DNA from 4 places in the Mesorhizobium sp. B2-3-13 genome. Region 1 is predicted to be linked to each of the others. Evidence: predicted binding sites of a transcription regulator. Region 1 holds the regulator's gene; each other region holds the start of a gene.
The links. The regulator LexA, encoded in region 1, represses DNA repair genes until DNA is damaged. The targets are predictions, from matches to a motif close to TGTTCNNNNTGTGTTCNG.

Region 1 (4,374 bases):
ACCGGCATCTATCACATCATCTCGATTTCAGGTCTGCATATGGCGCTGGTGGCCGGCACCATCATGGGTCTGCTGCGCGGCGCCTTCGCACTGTTTCCAGGGTTTTCCGCGCGCCGGCCGGTGAAGAAATACGCCGCCGCCGCCGCACTGTTTTCGATCGCCGCCTATCTCGTCATTTCGGGCGTCGTCGTCGCGGCCGAACGCAGCTTCATCATGCTGGCGGTGATGCTGATCGCCGTCTTGTTCGATCGCACGGCGCTGACCATGCGCAATCTGGCGATTTCGGCGATCGCCGTTATCCTGGTTTCGCCGCACGAGGTCGTCGGCCCGAGTTTCCAGATGTCGTTCGCGGCAACCGCAGCCTTGGTTGGCGCCTATGCCGGCTGGGCCGACCACCATGCGGGAAAGACGAGGCCTCCGCCGCCAAAGCGATCCCTACCCGGGTTTCTGACGCGAAAATTCCTCTTGGCGACAGGTGGATTGGCCATGACGTCCATCATCGCCGGCAGCGCGACGGCACTGTTTGCCATCTGGCATTTCCAGCGGGTGTCGCCGCTCAGCCTGTTCGCCAATCTGGCCCTCATGCCGATCGTGTCGATCGTGATGTTCCTGGCCGTCGCCAGCGCGTTGCTGATGCCGTTCGGGTTGGATTGGCCGGCTCTCTACCTCATGGGCAAGGGCCTGACAGCGATGATCGCCATATCGGCGTGGATATCGGAGCGCTCTCCGGTCGATGGAGTCGGGCTGATTTCGCAGCAATCCGTGCTGCTGGTCACCGTCGCGTTGGTCATCGCGACGATGGCGACGACGTGGCTCCGGCTCACGGCGGTGCCATTCGCGCTTGCCGGTCTGTTGACTGTATCGCACACGCGCGCGCCCGATGTGCTGATCTCGGAAGATGCGCGGCTGGTGGCTCTGTCGATCGGCAATGGCGAACTGGCCGTCAACCGGGAACGTCCGAACGAATTCGCAGCCGACAATTGGAAACGCGCTCTGATCTCCGAAACAATCGTCCTACCGGAAATGTTCGAGAAGACGGACGGGCAATTCGATCTTGCCACTCCCACCGACCTGCCGCTGGGATCGCCGTTCTATTGCCGCGAAGGCCTGTGCCTTGCCAGGCACCCTTCCGGCGCGATCATCGCCTATGTCGAGGATCGCAAGGACACCTGGAAGGCCTGCGCCTTCGCCGACCTGATCGTCGTCAATGACGCGACCGCCTATGACGCCTGTCATAATCCGCTGGTTCTCGTCGTCACCAAACGCCAGCTCGCCCGCAAGGGGAGTGCCGCCGTTTTCTTCGATCCCCAATCGGCCACGACGCCGGCTGAGGTCGAATTCGCCGTCGACGGACCATACCGGCCTTGGCACGAGCAGCGAAAATTCTCACGCGAGGCGAGGGGGCTGGCCCCCTATAAAAAGGCCGACAAGCCCGATGGCAAGCCAGTTCAGTAGCGCCTGATCAGCCCGACGAGCTTGCCCTGCACCTTGACCCGATCCGGTCCGAAGATGCGTGTTTCGTAGGCTGGATTGGCGGCTTCGAGCGCGATCGAGGCGCCCTTGCGGCGGAACCGCTTCAGCGTTGCTTCCTCCTCGTCGACCAGCGCCACGATGATTTCGCCCGGACTTGCTGTATCGGCATTGCGGATGATGACCGTGTCGCCGTCGAAGATACCGGCCTCGATCATCGAGTCGCCCTTGACTTCCAGCGCATAGTGCTCGCCGCCCATGATCATGTCCGGCGGCACCGAAATCGAATGCGTCTGATGCTGGATGGCATCGATCGGCACACCGGCGGCGATACGACCCATGACCGGGATGGACACAGCTGAAACCGCGTCATCGTCGTTGCCGGCCGCGGCCAGGCGGGAAGGCGCCGTCGCCGGCCTGATCTGGCGGCCGAGACTGCCTTGGCCAAGGCTGCCCTGGATGACACTTGGCGAGAACTTCTTTGCCGCATTGAGGCCCGGCGCGATCGAGTCCGGCAGCCGCAGCACTTCCAGCGCGCGCGCCCGATTGGGTAGCCGGCGAATAAAGCCACGTTCCTCCAGCGCCGTGATCAGGCGATGGATGCCCGATTTGGAGGCAAGATCGAGCGCTTCCTTCATTTCGTCGAAGGAGGGCGGTATCCCGCTTTCCTTGAGCCGTTCGTGGATGAACATCAGCAGTTCATGTTGCTTGCGTGTCAGCATGGCGGCCCCCAAGGCATTGAACGAAAGGTCTGACCAGAATCGAAAAAACAAACCCAGAACAAACACTATCCGTTCCAGTTGTGTTCCGCAACCGTTTAAAGTTTAATGAATTTGTTAACGCGTCTGAAGTTTTTTGCCGCGACAGCGGACTGAGGCCGATCCTTTCCACGATCGGCAGGCATTGAAATCGTTTTGGTTAATGGCCTGTGGCCTATCCACTGATGGGCCTTGGCATCAGTCTTTCGGGGGGCTCTTCGCGGGTGGATTGTACAATTTATGGATCCATTATTCGTGGAACGAAACGAAACCAAAACGCCAACGATTGGTAGCTTAGGGGCGGCGATGGATCCAGGCGTTTGGCCCACTCCGGCCAGCGCATGCCAATAGGCGTCGCGCAAGCATTGAAGTCACCCGGAACCCGCTTGCAAGCTGCCGGCGCGGGCGGCGTATTTGGTCGCGCCGCTGTCTTCGCTATGGACATAGACGTGCAGGGTATAGCCGATATGCGCCGTCATCAGCGCCTTGGCCCGCTCGACGTCACGATCGAGTGCAGCTTCCATGATCGCTGTATGGTGTTCGATCGCAATCGCTTCGCACAATGCCTCCATTGCCTCTTCATAACCGTCCTTCAGACCAGCCGCGGCCCGCAATGTCGGCGCCAGGCCGAGAAAACGATGATGCCGTCGCAGCTGATCGGCGATGGTCGAGCGGAATCGCATGAGCCAATTGGAAGTCGCCGCGCTTAGCAGCGCCGCATGGAAAGCTTCGTGGTTCTCGTCCCATTTATCGACAGCCGCATCCGAAGGATCGTCGACCGCGGTCTTGCAACGGGAGAGCCGGTAGTGGGCGGTGACAACGGCATCCTCCCACTCCTTGCCGCCTTTTTCCATCGATTCGAGGAACAGGGGTATCTCGACCACCATCCTGGCGCGTGCCAGGTCCTCCAGTTCGGCCCGCGATACCGGAGCGACCGTAAAACCACGATTGCTGATGGCGGTGACAAGGCGTTCGGCCTCTAGCCGCGACAAGGCTTCGCGCAACGGCGTCCAGCCGACGCCATAGGTGCCGCGCAGGGCACTCAGTTTGAGCGGGGCGCCCGGCATGAGGCGCGTGGTCAGGATGTCGCGCCGCAACAGCTGATAGGCGGCTTCCGTTTTTGTAGAACTCGTTTCATCGCGCATCGTGATCAATCCGTCGTCTGGCGAAAGTATATATGATATTGGGTCATAGCAACAATTATATATAATGTTTGACACCGACCGGCGGACCGACCATGATCGCCGTGGTAGCCGCGTTTCCAAGCGGCCCTGATCAAATCTGGGAGGAAATGATGTTGAAATCGAAATCCGCTTGGTTGTCGGGCTTGGCCCTGGCAGGCGCATTGATGATTAGCGCCGGCAGTGCCGCGGCCGATCAGATCCGTATCGGCATTGCCAATTTCGGCGAGCATCCGCAATTGAACGCCGCCATAGCCGGCTTCAAGAAGGCGTTGACGGATAATGGCTTCGTCGAGGGCAAGGACGTCGTCTACACGGAGAGCCACACCAATTTCGATGCATCGCTGGTGCCGCAGATGATCGCCAAGCTGCAGGCCGAGCAGCCCAAGCTGATCTACACCATCACCACGCCGGTCTCGCAGATCGCCAAGAAAGCGCTTGCCGGTTCCGGCATTCCGATCGTTTTTGCCGCGGTCACCGATCCGGTGGCGGCCAAGCTGGTGCCGTCATGGGACGCCGGAGACGAAGGCATGACCGGCGCCAGCGATCTGCAGGACGTCGCTGCCGTGATGGCCTTCACCAAGAAGCTGCTGCCGACCGCCAAGCGCTTCGGCGTGCCTTATAATCCCGGTGAGGCCAATGACGTTGCCTTGGTCGAAAAGATCAAGGCGGCGGCACCGGCCGCCGGCTTCGAGGTGGTGGAGGTCGGCATCGACAACGTCAATGACATCCAGCAACGCATCGCTTCGCTCGCCGGCAAGGCCGACGTGATCTACGGCCCGGCGTCGAACCTGATCCAGCCGGCGATCGCCGCTGTCTCCGCGGCCGCCCGCCAGGCCGGTATCCCGGTCGTCAACTCCGATGACAGTGCGGTCCGCAACGGCACCGTGCCTGCAAGCTTCGCGGTCAATTACACGCAGGTCGGCGTCAACGCCGGCAACATCGCCGCCGAGATCCTCAAGGGC
Region 2 (4,374 bases), on a different contig from region 1:
AAGCGATCGGCGAAGTGCGTGCCAGCGCTGTCGACATCGCTGTCGAGGCGGCACGCGCATTGCTCGCCACCAAGGTCGACTCTAAGGTCGGAGCCGACCTGTTCAGGTCCGCGCTGCAGGATGTGAAGGCGAAGCTGAACTGAGCTGAACGACCAATATTGAAGAGCCGCCCGGGCAACCTGGCGGCTTTTCTATGCGGTGCGCCAACGCTGCCAATCTCCCCCGCAACGGGGGAGATCGACCGACACCGCTGCCGTCGTTTTACTCCAGCCCGGCGAAGCTTTCTTCTTCTTCTTCCGTCACCTCGGCGCCGCCCAACCGGAACGGCGCAAACGAGGTGCGGTGCAGCCGAGCGACGGGGCCATGCGCCTCGATCGCCGTACGGTGCCGGACCGTGGCGTAGCCCATATGGACTTCGAAGCCGTAGCGATCGTGATGATTGCCGCAGCGGCACATCATGCGGTCGCGCATGACCTTGGCCACGATCGAGGCCGCGGCGATCGACTGCGAGCGCTGGTCGCCCTTGATCAGCGCGCGCCCTTCGCAGGGCAGTCCCGGCGGCACGTCGCGCCCATCCGCCAGCGCGAGCTTTGCCTGGATGGGCAGCCCGACAAGTGCGCGGCGCATCGCTTCGAGGCTCGCCTTGAGGATGTTGCTGCCATCGATGCCTTCGGCGCTGACCGACGCCATCGAGACGCCGAGCGCGGAGCCAATGATGCGCAGAAACAGCGCTTCGCGCTGCGAGTGGCTAAGCCGCTTGGAATCGTCGAGCCCTTCGGGAATGTTGGCGGGGTCGAGTACCACTGCCGCCGCGACCACCGGCCCGGCCAACGGGCCACGGCCGGCCTCGTCCATCCCTGCGACCGGCCACATGCCATCGGCCATCGCCTTCGTCTCGAAGGAGAAATCGGGTTTCTCGACGATTTCGAAGAGAAGCGGAGAATCAGAACGCGCGCGAGCCATGTTGCGGCGAGGTTCGCATCGGCTCTGATTCTCCGCAAGTCCCTCCGGGTCGGGTGGGGCGCCGGACCGGGAGGGCACCGTCTGCAGGCCGGGGCAGGCCGGACGGATTTTTTTGCCGCGGCGGTAATGAACAGCCGCGCTGTTTTTCGGCTTCAGAGCAGCATCAACTGCTCCTGGTCCTTACCGGCCGCGACGAACTGGTCGGTCCGCAGCGTACGCCGTTCGGCATTGAGACCGAGCCGCTTGGCGGTGATCTCGAAGCGCCGGCCGATCTGCCAGGCATAAGGTCCGGCGCCCTTCATGCGCTTGCCCCACTCCGAATCGTAGTCCTTGCCGTCGCGCATCGAACGGATCAGCGACATGACGTGGCGATAGCGGTCGGGATAGTGGCGCAGCAGCCAGTCTTTGAAAATCGGGCTGACCTCCAGCGGCAGGCGCAGCACCACATAGCCGGCCTCGCGCGCACCGGCATGGTGTGCCGAGTCGAGAATGCGTTCCATCTCCTGGTCGCTCAGGCCCGGAATGATCGGCGCCACCATCACCGAAGCCGGGATACCGGCATCCGAAAGCTGCCTGATCGCTTCCAACCGCTTGGTCGGGGTCGATGCGCGGGGTTCCATCGTCCTGGCCAGCATGCGGTCAAGCGTCGTCACCGACAGCGCCACCTTGGCGAGCCCGCGCTCGGCCATGCGCGACAGAATGTCGATGTCGCGCACCACCAGGGCTGACTTGGTGACGATGCCGACCGGATGACCGCGTGCCTCCAGCACTTCGAGGATTTCGCGCATGATCCGGTACTGCTTCTCGATCGGCTGGTAGGGATCGGTGTTGGTGCCGATGGCGATGGTGCGCGGCTGGTAGCCATCCTTCGACAACTCCTTGTCGAGCAGGCGTGCCGCATCCGGCTTGGCGAACAGCTTGGATTCGAAATCCAGGCCCGGCGACAGGCCCATGAACGAGTGCGTCGGCCGCGCGAAGCAATAGACGCAACCGTGCTCGCAACCGCGATAGGGATTGATCGACCGGTCGAAGGAGATGTCGGGCGATTCGTTGCGGGTGATGATGGTGCGCGGCTTCTCCACCTGCACCTCGGTCTTGAACGGGGGCAACTCCTCCAGCGAACTCCACCCATCGTCGAAGACATGCCGGCTGACAGGTTCGAACCGGCCAGACGGATTGATGCCCGCCGATCGGCCACGGTTGCGGTCCGGACGGACCCGCATGCCACTCTGCTCGATCATCGCGTTGGCCATCTCGGCTCGTCCTGCTCCGAAGGCCGCAATATCGGCGCGCATGATCGGTTCCATCTTCGCCCGCTCCCAGGGACTGTCCATGTTGTGTCGAATCGCTCTGCTCATGAAATTATTCCTATTTTATTGATGAGAACAAATCAAGAACTTTTCTATGGCGCGATGCAAAAACTGGCGTCGGTCAGTGGTTTCCGCTATTCGGCTCACGATGCTCAGTGTTCTCATCGAAACGCATAATGACGAGGAGGGTCTCGCCCGCACGCTGGCGACGCTGATTGGCGGCGCGGTCGAGGGCGTGGTGCGAGAGGTCGTCGTCTGCGACACCGGCTCCACCGACCACACGCATCGTGTCGCCGAGCATGCCGGCTGCCACTATGTGGGGAGCGGCGGCATCGCCGCCGGCATCCGCCAGGCCAAGGGTGACTGGCTGCTGTTTCTCGAACCGGGTGCGAGGCTGGTAGAGGGCTGGATCGACGCGGTCGTCGCCCATACGGCCAGGCAGACCATGGCCGCCCGGTTCGCGCGGGCGCGGGGCAGCCGTACGCCGTTCCTGGCTAGGGTCTTTTCCGCAAACCGTGCTCTCGCCGACGGACTGGTGATCAGCAAGCGGCAGGCGGCATCTCTGTCCAAGACTGCCGGCAGCGCCGAGGCGTTGGCGCGCGGTCTGGCGACTAAGAAGCTCGACGCCGAGATCTGGGTGGCGCCACCGAGGCAGGCGCAGCGCTCTCCCAGTTGATTTTTGCAGCTGCTCTGCGTGGCGTTGCTTTTTAAGGGGCCGATTTGCCGCGCCGCAGATGTTCGTCCAGGCGCGGCATGATCTCGACGAAGTTGCAGGGCATGTGCCGGTAGTCGAGCTGTGCCTTGAGGATGCCGTCCCAGGCATCCTTGCAGGCGCCGGGCGAGCCCGGCAGCACGAAGACGAAAGTGGCGTTGACGACGCCGCCGGTCGCCCGGCTCTGGATCGTCGAGGTGCCGATCTTGTCGTAGGAGATGCGGTGGAAAACTTCCGAAAAGCCATCCATGCGCTTTTCGAAAATCGGCTCCAGCGCCTCGGGTGTCACATCGCGGCCGGTGAAACCGGTTCCACCGGTGGTGATCACGACGTCGATGGCCTTGTCCCGCGACCACGCCAGAACGGTGTCACGGATTTTTTCGCGGTCGTCGGTGACGATATCCCGGCCGGCCAGGATGTGGCCGGCCTCGGTGATGCGATCGGCCAGCGTCTGGCCGGATTTGTCGTTGGCGAGGCTGCGTGTGTCGGAAACCGTCAGCACCGCGATGCGCACCGGAATGAAGGCACGGCTCTCGTCAATCCTGGCCATCTCACTCAGCCTCCGATGCAATGCTGCGTGTTGCCGCGACGAACCAGTCGGGCTGGCGGCTGCGGATCTCGGCCGCCGCGCGCTTGGCGACATTGCCGGTCTCGAACAGGCCGAAGCATGTCGCGCCAGATCCGGACATTCGTGAAAAACCCGATCCGGCCTTATCAAGCCATGAAAGCGCCCTGCCTATGGCGGGCCGCATCGCAAGGGCCGCAGGTTCGAGATCGTTGCGGGTGATCTCCAGCCAGTTGCGCAGGCTGTGAAACTCGATGCTTCGCGGCAGCGGCGGCAGTGGCTCATTGTCGCGCCGGGACAGTGCTGCGAAGATTTCCGCCGTCGAGACCGGCGTGCCCGGATTGACCAGCACCAGACCCAGCGCCGAAAAATCCGGCAGCATCGACAGCTCCTCACCGATGCCGCGCGCCACCAGCGGCTTTGCCGCCAGGCACATCGGCACATCGGCGCCAAGCGAGAGACCGATCCGCGCCAGCTCGGCGCTATCGATGTCCAGCCCCCAGCTGTCGGCCAGCCCGCGCAGCACGGCCGCCGCGTCGCTCGACCCTCCGCCCACGCCGGACGCGACTGGAAGGTTCTTTTCGAGCCTGATGATCACGGGCGGCGTGCTCCGAAGACCGGTGGCCTGCCGTAGCGCGTCGCGTGCCTTGAGCACCAGATTGTCGCCATCGGGCGGAACGTCCGGCGCGTAGCGGCCGGATACGGCGAAGTCGTCGCCTTCAGCCGGCGCGATCTCGATCCTGTCGCCAAAGCGCGTGAACACAGCCAGGCTTTCGATGAGATGATAGCCGTCGGGGCGCCTGCCGGTGACGTGCAGGGCAAGG
Region 3 (4,374 bases), on a different contig from region 1:
TCCGTAACCGGCTATTGATGGTTGACGCGGCCAACTCACGGGAGCAGTCTTCGGAAGTCAGCGAAGCTGGCCGTCTTTCGATGGCCTCGCCGCCCCAAGGCGGCCTGCGAGACGCCGCAGGCATTTGCGATTTGCGCTTCGCCACGACGATGTCGCAACGGACACAGGAGCGGAGCATGACGCCACCGGATAGTCCCCCAGGGCTTCAGTTGTCACTGGAGCCGCGGCAGGCATAAGTGCCAGAGCAGGCGTTTGCGCCACCCGAACCGTGACCTGCCGTATTCGTCAAAATCAGAGACTATTGGTCGGATCGTCGGCTGAATGCCGCGAAGCATCCGAGATCAAACGCCGGCAGTACACTCCCGGCAAGCATGGATTAAGAATCCAACAAAAAGCCCCGTCCGTTTGCCCAAGGCACGGCGGGGCTGTTTTTGGGCGGGGCTTGAGTTCGCAGGCCTCCGACCTCGGCCTACCTTGGCGGCTTGATCCCGCCAACTCCGACATCGACCGTGATGCTGCCGGAAATCCTGACATCCGTATTGCCGATCTTGAACTGCCCATTGCCGCTGCTGGGGAACGCGTCGTCGGGTTCGGGCACCGGAGCCGGCTTGGCGATGCGATAGTCGCCGGCCACGCCGGGCAGGGCGCTCTTTTGCGCTGACGATGAAGCGTCGTCGGCAAGTGCCGAACTGGACGCAAGGCCGACGATTGCGAGCACCATGGCGCCGGTGACACGGTGCGATGTTCTGGGTCGATGAGTGTCGGTCATTCCTCTTTTATAGGGACCTGCCGCCACCGGAACCAGACCGATATCGTCAAATCTTCGACACCTAGCAGGATTTGATCTGGGGCTCTGCCTCACGCCGCTTTCTTGCGGGTGTCGAAAACATGGTCGACAATGCCCCATGCCTGGGCCTCGCGGGCAGTCATGAAATGGTCGCGGTCGAGCGTGCGTTCGACCTCTTCATAGCTGCGGCCGCAATGCTGGGCGTAGAGTTCGGTCATATGGCGTTTGGTCTGGCCGATGCGTTCGGCGTGCCGCTGGATGTCGGAAGCCTGGCCCTGGAAGCCGCCCAGCGGCTGATGCAGCAGGATGGTGGCGTTCGGCAGCGCGATGCGGCGCCCGGCCGAGCCTGCCATCAGCAGGAACGATCCCATCGATGCGGCAAAGCCCATGCACACGGTCGAGACCGGGCAGCTGATATATTGCATCGTGTCGTAGATGGCGAAGCCGCTGGTCACCATTCCGCCCGGCGAGTTGATGTAGAGCGAGATCTCCTTCTCGGGATTGTCCGATTCCAGCGACAAAAGCTGCGCGCAGACCAGCGCCGAGACGTCGTCGTTGATCTCGCCGTTGATGAAGACGATGCGCTCGCGCAGCAGTCGCGAAAAAATGTCGAAGGCACGTTCGCCGCGGCTCGATTGCTCGATCACCATCGGCACAAGGCTGGCAACACCACTCATTTCTCTTCTCCGATTTCCGTGTTCAGGCCGCGCGCGGCAGCAGAAGGCGTGGTGTGTTCGCGGCAATAGGCTTTCCGGCCCCGCGCAGCGAAAGCCGGCAGCCGGCCCCCGCCATCGCAACAGCGGGCATCGCCTTGCGGGCAAAGCCGTCATGGACGATGCGCAGATGCGTGCCGCCGGAAATGGTACGGGCGAGTGTGAAGGTGACGGTGCTGTCGAGCGGTTGCGCCGCATTGTCGGACTGCTCCCGCCAGGAATAGCGCAGCAGGCGCTCGGGCTCGGCGTCGAGGATCTCGCATTCGATCGGCGCGTCAGGCCCGGCGAAGGCAAAGCGGCTGCCGGTCCGCGGACTGATATCGTTCGGCATCATCCAGGCGGCGAGCAATTCCGGCACGGTCAGCGCCCGCCATACTTTTTCCGGCGGCTCGGCAAGGTCGTATTCGAATTCGAGCGCCTCTGGAGCGACCTGGGTTTGGTTTGCGTCTTTCATTGATCGCCCGTCTTTCATTGATCCATGTCCTTCAAAACGGCCTTCAGTTTTTCAATGCGTTCCGGCCAGAACGTCCGATAGCGTTCAATCCAGGAGAGCAGCGGGGCAAGCCCCTGCGGATCGGCGCGATAATAGGCGTTGCGGCCGGCCCGCCGCTCGACCACCAGGCCAGCGCCGCGCAACACTGCCAGATGCTGGGAGACGGCCGGCTGCGACACCGTGAGGCCGCTGCGCAGTTCCGACACGCTCATCTCGCTCGCCGCGAGACGCTCGAAGACGGCGCGGCGCGTCGGGTCGGCCAAGGCGCGGAAAATCTCTGCTTCGATCATGACGAAAGCATAAGTCGATACTTATCGATTTGGCAAGCACTGTTTTGAGACCCATATGCAGCGTTCGGGCATTGCTGCCATTCCTTGACAATTGGGGGCAGTGCATATAGGAACGAAAAGGGAACAAAAACCTTGTGGGAAAAGCCAGCCTTGGCAGGCGGCCAATATCGGCAGCCTGTAAGGTGCTGCGACAAAAATTTGTTTCGGATGAGCGCGGAGAAATATCATGGCGGGCAGCGTCAATAAGGTCATTCTGGTCGGCAATCTCGGGGCGGACCCTGAAATCCGCCGCCTGAATTCGGGCGAGCCGGTCGTCAACATCCGCATCGCCACCTCGGAAAGCTGGCGCGACAAGAATTCCGGCGAGCGCAAGGAAAAGACCGAGTGGCACAATGTCGTCATCTTCAATGAGGGCATTGCCAAGGTGGCCGAGCAATATCTGAAGAAGGGCATGAAGGTTTATGTCGAGGGCCAGTTGCAGACGCGCAAATGGCAGGACCAGACCGGTGCCGACAAATACACGACCGAAGTCGTGCTGCAGAAATTCCGTGGCGAACTGCAGATGCTCGACGCGCGCGGCCAAGGTGAGGGCGGTCAGGTCGGCGGCTACAGCGGTGGCGGCAGCAGCCGTGGTTCCGATTTCGGCCAGTCGAGCCCGAACGAAGGTTTTAGCCGTGGCGGCGATGGCGGCTCCAAAGGGGGCGGTGGCGGTGGCTCGTCGCGCGAGCTGGACGACGAGATACCGTTCTGATCGGAAGCCATACCAAACGGCGAATGCTTGTTGCTTGAGATGCCCCGAGGGTCCTGCACGGACTTTCGGGGTTTTGCATTGTTGATTTTGAGCCGACAGTCGGCGCGATCAACGACTGAAAGGACGGAGCGATGAAGGCACGTGTCAAATGGGTCGAGGAGCGCACCTTTGTCGGCGAATCCGGCAGCGGCCACAAGGTCGTGATGGGCACGGCGTCCAGCCTGGAAGGCAAGACGCCGGGACCGAGCCCGATGGAGCTGGTGCTGATCGGCACCGGCGGCTGCTCGGCCTATGACGTCGTGCACATCCTCGAGAGGGGGCGCGAGGCCGTCGATGATTGCGTGGTCGAGCTCGATTCCGACCGCTCCGAGGCCGATCCCAAAGTGTTCACCCGCATCCATATGCATTTCATCGTCAAGGGCCGGGCGCTGTCCAGCGACAAGGTCAAGCGGGCAATCGACCTTTCGATCGAAAAATACTGCTCGGCCTCCGCCATGCTGGCCAAGACCGCGACGATTACCCACGACTTTGAAGTCATCGATACGACCTCGAAATAAGCGGCCTACGAGACCATCAGCGCCTTGATGCCATCTGCCACGAACTGCACGGCCAGTGCCGCCAGGATAACCCCGAGCAGGCGGGTCAGGATCGAGCGGCCGGTCTGGCCGAGGATGCGGTCGATGCGTTCCGACAGCACGAACACCAGATAGGTTATGACGAGGCAGACGAAAATGATGCCGACCAGGGCCGCCTGCGCGGCAAAGCCCTGAAACGAGCCGGAGAGCAGCACCGTCGCTGAAATCGCGCCAGGCCCGGCGATCAGTGGGATCGCCAGCGGGAAGGCGGCGATGTTGTGGATCATGTCCTTGGTGATGGCGACGTCGCCGATCTTCTCCTTGCGGTCCTGCCGGCGCTCGAAGACCATTTCGAAGGCGATGAAGAACAGCAGGAACCCGCCGGCGACGCGGAACGCCGGCAGGGTGATGCCGAACACCGACAGGATAGAGGCGCCGGCCAGCGCAAACAACGCCATCACCAGAAAACCGATGATCGAGGCACGGACGGAAACTTGGCTGCGCTCCTCGCGATTCATGCCGCGTGTGACGGCCAGGAACAGAGGCGCCAGGCCGGGCGGATCGATGGTCACGAGAATGGTGACGAAGGCATTGAACAGGCTGTCGAAACTCGGCATCGCTGACCCTCCCACCGGGCCAGGCCCGTACCCGCATTGGTAGTGCAAAGCCCGGTCGGTGGGAACTGTCAGGACTGCGAAACTACAGCTCTCGACGGTTAGCCGGCAGTGCCGCAATAGGCCTCCAGGCGATAGCCGTCCGGATCGA
Region 4 (4,374 bases), on a different contig from region 1:
GTAGCCGCCGCCTCCAGCATCGGGATGCGCAAGCCGCGCGCCGTGTCGTGGATCTGGCGGATGGTCGCTTCGCCCAGGCCGCGCTTGGGCACATTGACGATGCGCTCGAAGGCGAGGTCGTCGGTGCTGTTGGCAACGACCCGGAAGAAGGCCAGCGCGTCGCGGATTTCCATGCGTTCGTAAAAACGCGGGCCGCCGATGACGCGGTAGTTAAGGCCGAGCGTGATGAAGCGGTCCTCGAAGGCGCGCATCTGGAAGGACGCGCGGACAAGGATCGCCATGTCATTTAAATTATGCTTCTGGCGCTGGTAGGCCTCGATGGTCTCGCCGATGGCGCGGGCTTCCTCCTCCGAATCCCAGGCGGCGTGGACGTTGACCTTGCCGTCCTCGGGATCGTTGCGATCGGTGAACAGCGTCTTGCCGAAACGGCCCTCATTGTAGGCGATGAGGTGGGAGGCCGCGCCCAGTATGTGCGCGGTCGAGCGGTAATTGCGCTCCAGCCGGATGATGGTGGCGCCGGGAAAATCCTTGTCAAAGCGCAGGATGTTGTCGACCTCGGCGCCGCGCCAGCCATAGATGGACTGGTCGTCGTCGCCGACGCAGCAGATATTTACTTTGTTTTCGCTCACGGGCTGTTCCGCGCCTGCCGGCGCGGGCCCTCCGCGGGGGCCTCGCAACGGCTCGGACGCCCGGTCGGGCTTGCGGCCTTCGGCCGAAGCAGCCGATCCATGGCTATGCTCCAGTGGGTCTTCTTCAGGCGCTGGAGGCCTATAGCGCCCTGCTTCTGTTCTGTCGATGACTGACGAATTGGACGCGGTGGGAGCGCGACCGCCCGGAGAACCACTCCTTGGCGCTTCGGGCCTTTGCGCCAGCAGGCGCAGCCACATGTATTGGGCGGTGTTGGTGTCCTGGTATTCGTCGACGAGGATGTATTTGAAGCGCCGGTGATAGTCCCTCAGCACATCGGGATTGGCGCGGAAGATGCGGATCGGGTGGCAGAGCAGGTCGCCGAAGTCGCAGGCGTTCAGTGTCTGCAGCCGCTCCTGATAGGCCTTGTAGAGCTCGCGGCCCTTGCCGTTGGCGAAGCTGCGCGCATCGCCCTCGGCGATGTCGGCCGGGCCCTGGCCCTTGTTCTTCCAGCCGTCGATCATCTGGGCGAACTGTTTCGCGGGCCAGCGCTTGTCATCCAGGCCCTCGGCCTGGATCAGCTGCTTGATCAGCCGCACGACGTCGTCTGTGTCGAGGATGGTGAAGTCGGATCTCAGGCCAGCAAGCTCGGCATGGCGGCGCAGCAGCTTCACGCCGATCGAGTGGAAGGTGCCGAGCCACGGCATGCCCTCGACATTGCCTTCGCCGATCAGGATGCCGATGCGCTGCTTCATCTCGCGCGCGGCCTTGTTCGTGAAGGTCACGGCCAGGATTTGCGAGGGGAAGGCCCTGCCGGTGGCAAGGATGTGGGCGATGCGGGTGGTCAGCACGCGGGTCTTGCCGGTGCCGGCGCCGGCCAGCACCAGAACCGGCCCTTCGGTGGTCTCCACCGCCAGCCGCTGCTCGGGGTTAAGCCCCCTGAGATAGTCCGGCGCATTGTTTTGGCCACCGCGGGCAGCCATGGCGCGCGCGGCAATGCCCGACGGGGCCGTGGGCCGCGCATCGGGTTCGTCGAAAAAGGGCATGTCTTCGGAAAAGCCGGACATCGCCCCCGAATGTAGTGATTCGGTAGCGAAAGACCAGAACTGTCTACGTTTTGTTCCGGTAAAGTGCCTGATACGGCCGCTTGAGCGACATGGCGGCCGGCGTTGTGAACAACCTCAGGCGGAAGAAGGTTGCTGCCGCGGACCCATGACCTATGCTTGACAGGCGCGGCGGTCGGGAGAAAGTTGCGCAGGGGGCGGCACACAATGCCGGGTTGCCCAAGGCCGCCTCATGCGCGCAACAGTCGAAGGAGTATCATCTTGGCTGTCACCATCACCTCCCTCGTCCTCTTCCTCATAGGCCTGGCACTTGGCGCCGGCGGCATCTGGTTGGCTTCGCTGGGCGGCAGCTGGTACTACATCATTGTCGGTCTCGCCTTCCTGATCACCGCCTGGCTGCTCTACCGGCGCCGTTCCACGGCGCTCTGGCTCTATGCGGCGATCGTGATCGGCACCCTGGCCTGGGCGGTCTGGGAAACCGGCTTCGACTGGTGGGAGCTCGGCCCGCGCGGCGGCATCATCGTGCTGGTGGCGCTGTGGCTGCTGACGCCATGGGCGCGGCGGGGCCTTGCCGGTCCGGACGGTCGCGCGCCTCTGATCCTTGCCGTGCTGGCATCGCTGGCGGTGGCCGGCTATTCGATGACCACGGACCCGAAGGACATCGGCGGCGCGCTCGACACCGACAAGATGATTCCCAACGCCAATCTCGGCGGCGATGTGCCGGCGGGCGAATGGCACTATTACGGGCGCACGCAGTTCGGCCAGCGCTATTCGCCGCTCGACCAGATCACGCCGGACAATGTCGCCAATCTGCAGCCGGCCTGGACCTACCGCACCGGTGACGTGAAGGGCCCGGACGATGTCGGCGAGACCACCTACCAGGTGACACCGCTTAAAATTGGCGACACGCTCTATATCTGCACGCCGCACAACTTCGCCATCGCCGTCGATGCGGCGACCGGCAAGGAGAAGTGGCGCTACGATCCCAAGGTCAAGCTCGACAAGGACCGCCAGCACCAGACCTGCCGTGGCGTTTCCTATTATGCCGATGCCGCGGGCGCCGCCGGTCAGCCCTGCGCTGCGCGCGTCTACCTGCCGACCTCGGATGCCCGGCTGATCGCGCTCGACGCCGCAAACGGGCAGGTTTGCCCGGCCTTCGCCGAGGGCGGCACGCTCAATTTGTTGGCCAACATGCCGTATCCGAAGTCGGGCTATTACTACTCGACTTCGGCGCCGCTGATCGCGGGCGGCAAGATCATCGTCGGCGGCGCGGTCAACGACAATTATTCGACGCAGGAGCCGTCCGGCGTCATCCGCGCCTACGATGCGAGCACCGGAAAGCTGCTGTGGAACTGGGATTCCGGCAATCCGGACCAGACGACGCCGCTGCCGGCCGACCAGACCTACACCGCCAACTCGCCCAACATGTGGTCGACGCCGAGCGCCGACGAGAAACTCGGCCTGCTCTACGTACCGCTCGGCAACCAGACACCGGACCAGCTCGGCATGGGCCGCAGCGCCAATGTCGAGAAATTCTCCTCCTCGATCACCGCGCTCGACCTCAACACCGGACAGTTGAAATGGGTGCGCCAGACCGTGCACCATGACCTCTGGGACATGGACGTGCCGGCGCAGCCGAGCCTGATCGACATCACCAAGGCTGACGGCTCCGTCGTGCCCGCCCTCGTCGGGCCGACCAAGCAGGGCGACCTCTATGTGCTCGACCGGCGCACCGGCGAGCCGGTCATCCCCGTCAAGGACGTGCCAGCGCCGGGCGGCGCCATCGGAGGAGATCACACATCGCCGACGCAGCCGGCATCCGACCTTTCCTTCAGCCCGCCGCCGCTGACCGAGGCCGATATGTGGGGCATCACCATGTTCGACCAACTGGCCTGCCGGATCGCGCTCCATAAATTGCGCTATGAAGGCCGCTACACGCCGCCCTCGCTGCAGGGATCGCTGGTCTACCCCGGCAATTTCGGCACTTTCAACTGGGGCGGCGTGGCGGTCGATCCGGTGCGGCAGGTGATGTTCGGCATGCCGACTTATCTCGCCTTCACGTCCAGGCTGATCCCCCGCGCCGACGTGCCGCCGCCGGGCGATACCAAGGGCAGCGAGCAGGGGCTGAACCGCAATGACGGCGCGCCCTATGCGGTGGTGATGGGACCGTTCCTGTCGCCGCTCGGCATTCCGTGCCAGGCGCCGCCCTGGGGCTATGTCGCTGGCGTCGATCTTCGGACCGGTACCATTGCCTACAAGCACCGCAACGGCACCGTCTACGACATGACGCCACTGCCGTTGCCGCTGAAGGTCGGGGTGCCCGGCATTGGCGGACCGATGATCACGGCCGGCGGTGTTGCCTTCCTGGGTGCCGCCGTCGACGACTATCTGCGCGCCTACGACCTGACATCGGGCAAGCAGCTCTGGCGGGCGCGGCTGCCGGCCGGGGGGCAATCGACGCCGATGACCTATACGGTCGCCGACGGGCGGCAGTTCGTGGTCATCGTCGCCGGCGGCCACGGCTCGGTCGGCACCAAGCCGGGCGATTATGTGATGGCCTACGCGCTGCCGAAATAGGCGGTGCCGGGTTCGGCGATCCGACGATCAGCGGAGCCCCAGATGGGCCTTCAGGCTGGGCACCGAACCGAGCACCTGGTTGGTCAAATCGGGGCCGGCGGCGGCC

Region 2: a site for LexA is predicted at 2,345-2,362, ahead of FJ941_RS18880 (PA0069 family radical SAM protein). Genes of this name have one in related genera too.
Region 3: a site for LexA is predicted at 2,392-2,409, ahead of FJ941_RS05455 (single-stranded DNA-binding protein). Genes of this name have one in related genera too.
Region 4: a site for LexA is predicted at 1,735-1,752, ahead of FJ941_RS00900 (UvrD-helicase domain-containing protein). Genes of this name have one in related genera too.

What each region holds. Positions count from the first base shown of each region.
Region 1 is NZ_VFVQ01000007.1:197,609-201,982, reverse strand. Features, by position in the region: gene FJ941_RS11165 (ComEC/Rec2 family competence protein) at 1-1,455, shown strand, start outside; gene lexA (transcriptional repressor LexA) at 1,449-2,192, opposite strand; gene FJ941_RS11155 (GntR family transcriptional regulator) at 2,600-3,373, opposite strand; gene FJ941_RS11150 (ABC transporter substrate-binding protein) at 3,523-4,374, shown strand, end outside.
Region 2 is NZ_VFVQ01000015.1:89,158-93,531, reverse strand. Features, by position in the region: gene FJ941_RS18890 (F0F1 ATP synthase subunit B) at 1-143, shown strand, start outside; gene FJ941_RS18885 (ribonuclease HII) at 262-963, opposite strand; gene FJ941_RS18880 (PA0069 family radical SAM protein) at 1,116-2,270, opposite strand; gene FJ941_RS18875 (glycosyltransferase) at 2,422-2,949, shown strand; gene moaB (molybdenum cofactor biosynthesis protein B) at 2,981-3,535, opposite strand; gene FJ941_RS18865 (4-(cytidine 5'-diphospho)-2-C-methyl-D-erythritol kinase) at 3,537-4,374, opposite strand, start outside.
Region 3 is NZ_VFVQ01000003.1:168,809-173,182, forward strand. Features, by position in the region: gene FJ941_RS05435 (hypothetical protein) at 470-721, opposite strand; gene FJ941_RS05440 (ATP-dependent Clp protease proteolytic subunit) at 859-1,464, opposite strand; gene FJ941_RS05445 (SRPBCC domain-containing protein) at 1,487-1,954, opposite strand; gene FJ941_RS05450 (metalloregulator ArsR/SmtB family transcription factor) at 1,969-2,283, opposite strand; gene FJ941_RS05455 (single-stranded DNA-binding protein) at 2,510-3,034, shown strand; gene FJ941_RS05460 (OsmC family protein) at 3,166-3,591, shown strand; gene FJ941_RS05465 (MarC family protein) at 3,597-4,226, opposite strand; gene FJ941_RS05470 (VOC family protein) at 4,325-4,374, opposite strand, start outside.
Region 4 is NZ_VFVQ01000001.1:202,019-206,392, forward strand. Features, by position in the region: gene FJ941_RS00900 (UvrD-helicase domain-containing protein) at 1-1,694, opposite strand, end outside; gene FJ941_RS00905 (glucose/quinate/shikimate family membrane-bound PQQ-dependent dehydrogenase) at 1,953-4,268, shown strand; gene FJ941_RS00910 (hypothetical protein) at 4,296-4,374, opposite strand, start outside.